Regions from separate parts of the Roseateles sp. UC29_93 genome, predicted to be linked through region 1. Evidence: riboswitches for the same ligand, from Rfam matches in the RefSeq annotation. Region 1 holds a riboswitch; the other holds the start of a gene.
What was found. Region 1 has a riboswitch for S-adenosylhomocysteine ahead of ahcY (adenosylhomocysteinase). Riboswitches for the same ligand answer to the same signal wherever they lie in the genome.
Positions count from the first base shown of each region.

Region 2: it holds a riboswitch for S-adenosylhomocysteine, as region 1 does, so the genes downstream of both, metH (methionine synthase) here and ahcY (adenosylhomocysteinase) in region 1, are expected to answer to the same signal.

Region 1 covers NZ_CP170545.1:910,492-913,693, forward strand. Annotated here, with positions in the region: gene ACFJIX_RS04145 (hypothetical protein) at 193-675, shown strand; gene ACFJIX_RS04150 (HAD family hydrolase) at 603-1,394, opposite strand; S-adenosyl-L-homocysteine riboswitch at 1,466-1,564, shown strand; gene ahcY (adenosylhomocysteinase) at 1,667-3,100, shown strand; gene ACFJIX_RS04160 (TlyA family RNA methyltransferase) at 3,135-3,202, shown strand, end outside.
Region 2 covers NZ_CP170545.1:1,275,251-1,278,452, forward strand. Annotated here, with positions in the region: gene metH (methionine synthase) at 1-1,179, opposite strand, end outside; S-adenosyl-L-homocysteine riboswitch at 1,261-1,365, opposite strand; gene ACFJIX_RS05940 (hypothetical protein) at 1,532-2,737, shown strand; gene ACFJIX_RS05945 (homocysteine S-methyltransferase family protein) at 2,741-3,202, opposite strand, start outside.

The sequences.
Region 1 (3,202 bases):
ACCCCACCCGAAGGGCCGCCTCGCGCGGCCCTTTCCTTTTGGCGAGCCCGCCGCCCCCTCCACGGGGTGCTTTCCTTTCGTGACGTTTTCGGGGACATCCCCCGGTTCAGAACTGAGGCTCGATGGCCGACATCAAGGACAGGCGCCGCACTTGCCACAGCGGCGCGGTGCTCCCGCCCTCCGGAGGTCCAGATGTTCATGACCGGCCAGAACCGCTTCCATGTCGCGCATTCCGACGCGCAGGCCAATCTACGCTTCGCGCTGGCGCGGTTGAGCACCGATTGGCGGGGCCTCGATCCATTCGGACTCGAGATCCTGCTGCGCCACCTGCTGATGGCGGAGCACCGCTGCATGCCGCATCCCAGCGTGCTTCGGGAGCGTCCGACCAATCGGTGGCTGCTGCCGCGGCTGCGCCGCCGGCGGATCGAGGTGGCGGAGCGTCTGGTCGCCCTCGGGGGCCGGGTCAGCCATGCGGCGCTGGCCCGGGTACTGCCGCGCGGGCATGACTGGCCGGGCGTCTCCGCGCTGGTCGGCCGTCATGCCTGGGACCCGGTCGAGGGCCGCCAGCCGCGTCCCCACCGCCCGGTTGCCGATGAGCCGGCCTACCCGCGCGTCGACAGCAGCGCCCGGGCCACTTCCGCGAAGCCGTCGCCGCGCTCGGTCGCGGTGACATAAGCGGGCGGGTGGTCCAGCATCGGCAGGAAACGCGCGATGTTGGCGACGCCCACCGACAGCGGCATGCGTTCGAACATCAATTGATCGTTCGTCGAGTCGCCCACATACACCCACTCGGCGGGATCGAAGTCCAGGCCCGTCAGCCGCTTCACCGCCCACTGCGCCGCGGTCCACTTGCTGTGATCGCCGATCCAGCCGTTGACGTGGATCGAACTGACCGTCGCCACCAGCCCATGCGCGCGCATCCGGTCGCAGACGGCGGCGATCGCGTCGTCGTCGAGCGTCGTGAACTCGCTGTGGTCGACGGCGATGTCGGTCAGCCGGCCGGCGCTGTCGCGCGCGAGCACGGCGCCGGGCACGGTCGCCACGATCTCCCGCGCGCACGCCTGCAGTCGCGCGAAGTTCGCCAATCGTGTCGCGTCGTCCTGGGCAAATTCGGTCGCGAGCGCCGCCCCTTCGCGATGCAGCAGCACCCCACCGTTCTCCGCGACGATCCCCCGCAGGGGCCAGGCCATCGCGAACGGTTCGCTCCAGCCGGCCGGGCGCCCCGTGATCGCAATGACCGGGACGCCGGCCGCGTACAGCCGGTGCAGCGCATCCAGTGCCGCCGGCGCGATGGCGCCATCCGCCGTCAGGGTGTCGTCGATGTCCGTCAGCACCCCGCGCAGGGGGAGCCAGGCCGCGCGGGGGCAGTCGCTGAGCGGGGGGATCGTTCGCATGGGGGGCGATTGTGGCCCCGAGCGCAACGCTGTCATCGAGCCGCGGCCGGAACTTGACTACAATCGCGCCCTGTTCCGAGGAGCGTTGCGACCTCCCATCCCATCGAGGCCAGGCTCGGAACCGCCGCGCGGCGACACGTCCGCGGCAATGGCAACCGCGCTCACCCGTCGACCCTTCGTTGGCCGGGTGAGGACCGAGCGGCAAATGCCCTCTCCGCATCTCCCCGCGTCCTGATCGTTGGTGTCGACGGCCCTTCTTCGCAGGAGTCCGCATGAACGCCCAACTGAAGCCGCTGGCCCAAGACCAGTACCTGATCAAAGACCTGTCGCTGGCCGCGTGGGGCCGCAAGGAGATCAAGATCGCCGAGAGCGAGATGCCCGCGCTGATGGCCATCCGCGAGGAATACGCCGCCGCGCAGCCGCTCAAGGGCGCGCGCATCACCGGCTCGCTGCACATGACGATCCAGACCGCCGTGCTGGTCGAGACGCTGCAGGCACTGGGCGCGGAAGTCCGCTGGGCCTCGTGCAACATCTTCTCGACGCAGGACCACGCCGCCGCCGCGCTGGTCGCCGTCGGCACGCCCGTCTTCGCCTACAAGGGCGAGACGCTGGAGGACTATTGGGACTACACGCACCGCATCTTCGACTTCGGCGCCAAGGGCACGCCGGGCGAAGGCCCGAACATGATCCTGGACGACGGCGGCGACGCGACGCTGCTGATGCACCTGGGCCAGAAGGCCGAGAAGGACCTGTCCGTGCTGGCCAACCCGGGCAGCGAGGAAGAGCGCATCCTGTTCGCCGCGATCAAGAAGAAGGTCGCCGAGGACGCCACCTGGTACACCCGCAAGAGCGCGGAGATCATCGGCGTCACGGAAGAGACGACCACGGGCGTGCACCGCCTGAAGGAAATGTCGGCCAAGGGCACGCTGCTGTTCCGCGCGATCAACGTCAACGACTCGGTCACCAAGAGCAAGTTCGACAACCTGTACGGCTGCCGCGAATCGCTGGTGGACGGCATCAAGCGCGCCACCGACGTGATGATCGCCGGCAAGATCGCCGTGATCGCCGGTTATGGCGACGTGGGCAAGGGCTCGGCCCAGGCGATGCGCGCGCTGTCGGCGCAGGTGTGGGTCACCGAGATCGACCCGATCTGCGCGCTGCAGGCCGCGATGGAGGGCTTCCGCGTCGTGACGATGGAATACGCCGCCGACAAGGCCGACATCTTCGTCACCACGACCGGCAACAAGGGCGTGATCCGCCATGAGCACATGGCCGCGATGAAGCACAACGCCATCGTCTGCAACATCGGCCACTTCGACAACGAGATCGACATCGCCTCGATCGAGAAGTACGAGTGGGAAGAGATCAAGCCGCAGGTCGACCACGTGATCTTCCCCGACGGCAAGCGGATCATCCTGCTGGCCAAGGGCCGTCTGGTGAACCTGGGCTGCGGTACGGGCCACCCGAGCTACGTGATGTCGTCCAGCTTCGCCAACCAGACGATCGCCCAGATCGAGCTGTTCGCGCACAAGGACGCCTACGCCGTCGGCCAGGTCTACGTGCTGCCCAAGCACCTGGACGAGCACGTCGCCCGTCTGCAGCTGAAGACGCTGAACGCGCAGTTGAGCGAGCTGACGGACGAGCAGGCCGCCTACATCGGCGTGTCGAAGTCGGGCCCGTACAAGCCCGACACCTATCGCTATTGATCCACTGACCCTAGCCTGACCCGAGACCCGACCCATGCGTGCTGACCAGCTGCTTCTCTCCCTTGGCCTGGCGCCCACGCGCTCGGCCGCCCAGCGGCTGAT
Region 2 (3,202 bases), 360 kb from region 1:
GACGACGTTCATGCCGGCCATCAGCGGCCCTTCGATCACGTGCAGCGGCCGGCCGCCCTGGGCAAGGATGCCCTGCCAGGCCTCCTCGGTGTCCTCGACGATGAAGTCGGTGATGCCGTGGATCAGCGCATGCGACAGCCGCGCGGCGACGTCGCCGGCGCGCCAGGCCAGCTTGGCGCTGTCGTCCTTGGCGGCGCCCTTGACCGTCTCGGCAACCTCGAGCAGCCGCTCGGTCGAATCCTCGCGGCGGTTCAGCACCACGTCCTCGACGCGCTCGCGCAGGTCGGCGGGGATCTCGTCGTAGACGCCGACCATGCCGGCGTTGACGATGCCCATGTCCATGCCGGCCTGGATCGCGTGGTACAGGAAGACCGTGTGGATGGCCTCGCGCACCGGCTCGTTGCCGCGGAAGCTGAACGACACGTTCGAAACGCCCCCGCTGACCTTCGCGCCGGGCAGGTTCTTCTTGATCCAGCGCGTCGCCTCGATGAAGTCGACGGCGTAGTTGTTGTGCTCCTCGATCCCCGTGGCGATCGCGAAGATGTTGGGGTCGAAGATGATGTCCTCGGGCGGGAAGCCGATCTCGTCGACCAGCATGCGGTAGGCCCGGGTGCAGATCTCGATCTTGCGCTGGTAGGTGTCGGCCTGGCCGGTCTCGTCGAAGGCCATCACCACCGTGGCCGCGCCGTAGCGGCGGATCAGCTTGGCCTGGCGGCGGAACTCCGTCTCGCCTTCCTTCAGCGAGATCGAGTTGACGATGCCCTTGCCCTGGATGCACTTCAGGCCGGCCTCGATCACCTCCCACTTGGACGAGTCGATCATGATCGGCACGCGCGCGATCTCGGGCTCCGAGGCGATCAGGTTGAGGAAGCGCACCATCGCGGCCTTGCTGTCGAGCATGGCCTCGTCCATGTTGATGTCGATGACCTGCGCGCCGTTCTCGACCTGCTGACGGGCGACGCTCAGCGCGGCCTCGAACTCGCCGTTCAGGATCAGCCGCGCGAAGGCCTTCGAGCCGGTGACGTTGGTGCGTTCGCCGATGTTCACGAACAGCGTGCCGGCGCCGATGTTCACCGGCTCCAGGCCGGAGAGCTTCATCGGCGGCACGGCCACGGGCGAGGCTGGCGCGGCGGAAAGATCGGAAGCAGCGGAAGCGGAGGCGGAATTCGGGGCGGACATGGCGGCGGCGCTTTTCGAAGCTGGACGTGAGCTGAAACGAAAGACGGGGCCGCGCAACTCACCGCAACCCCGCGGAACGCGGGTCGGTGAGCGCCGTTGTGAGGCGGGGTCCAGGGGTCCGACACCGCCGTTCCGAGCCTGGCGGGAACCCGGGTGACGGGACCTGTCGCAACGCTCCTCGGAAACCACCGCCGCCGCAGGGGCGCGGTGCGGCCTTGCTGGTAGCGGGAACAGCGTGCATTCTACCGGTCCGGCCCTGGTTTGTTCGTGCCGTATTGCCTTCCCGGCCCAGGTGCGCCCGTATCCTGCGCGGCACAACGACAAGACGACGACACGTCGATGGGAAGCCACCGTGGATCTGGTCCAACTTCCTCCCAACAGCCTGCGCGTGGGACAGGTGCTGACGTTCTCGCTGCGCGACGCGGCGGGACATCTGCTGTTCGCCTCGGGGCATCCGCTGCCCGACACGCCGCAGGTGCGCGACCTGCTGGCCCGCGGGCCGTGGGTGCAGGCGCACGAGACGCGCGAGTACCAGCGCGCCCTCGCCCACAAGCTCGACACGATGATGCTGCAAGGCGCGTCGATGTCGGCGCTGGCCAACGCGACCGCGGAATACAAGCCCACGCGTCCGATGCCCATGCCGCAGTCGACGTCGCCGGCGCACACCGCCATCTGGGCCGACCTGCAATGGCATGCGCAGCAGGTGCTGCGTGATCCGCGACGGCCGGAATTCCTGCTGCGCCTGAGCGAACTGCTCGACAAGGTGCTGGCCCGGCTGACGCAGCAGCCGGACGCCTCGCTGGCGATGCTGGTGCACGACGCCGGCCAGGAGCCGCTGCAGTACAGCGCGCGGCATGCGCTGCTGTCGCTGGCGCTGGTCGAGATGACGACGCGCCAGCTCGGCTGGGGTGAAGGCCGCCGTCGCACGCTCGGGCTCGCGGCCTTGACGATGAACCTGGACAGCGGCGCGCAGCAGGACCAGCACGCGATGCGTCCGCAAGCGCTCGGCGACGCGCAGCGCGAGCAGTTGGCCGGGCACGGCGACCGCGCGGCGGCGACGCTGCAGGCGATCGGCGTGGACGACGAGGACTGGCTGACCGCCGTGCGGCTGCATCACGACGCCGGTCCGGGCCCCCTGGCGGGCCGATCGGACGGCGAGCTGATGGCTCGGCTGCTCCGGCGCATCGACGTGTACGGCGCCCGCCTCAGCCCGCGACGCAGCCGCCGGCCGCTGTCCGCGGCACAGGCGGCGCGGGCGGTCTACCTCGACGAACTCCAGCAACCCGACGAGGCCGGTGCCGCGCTGATCAAGGCGATCGGTCTCTACCCGCCGGGCTCGTTGGCCCGGCTGGCCAACGGCGAGGAAGGCATGGTGCTCAAGCGCGGCCACAGCGCCAACGCGCCGCTCGTGGCCTCGCTGGTCGGCCGCAGCGGCACGCCGTTGACCGTGCCGGTGCTGCGCGACACGCGGCTGCAGGCGCAGGCCATCACGGCCAGCCTCGCGCCGCATGAGATCCGCCTGCGGATCAACATGGACGCGATGCTGAAGTTGTATTGAGGCTCAGACCTCTTCGGCGACCAGCCCGCTGAAGAGCTTGCTGCCCCAGCGACGCGGCTGGTAGGCGGAGACCTTCTGCGCGATCGCCCGGATGTGATCCGGCGTCGTGCCGCAGCAGCCGCCCGCGATGTTCAGGAAACCCGCGGCGGCGAACTCGCCGACCAGACGGCCGGTGACGTCCGGCGTCTCGTCGAAGCCGGTGTCGCTCATCGGGTTGGGCAGGCCGGCGTTCGGATAGCAGGAGATCGGCGTGTCGCCGGCCGCCTTCGAGAGTTCCTCGATGTAAGGCCGCATCAGCGCCGCGCCGAGCGCGCAGTTCAAGCCGATCGCGATCGGCTGCGCGTGCCGCACCGAGTGCCAGAACGCCGTCACCGTCTGCCCCGACAGGATGCGGCCCGACGCGTCGGTCACCGTGCCGGAGATGATCACCGGCAGACGCTCGCCGGTGTCGTCCATCAGCTGGTC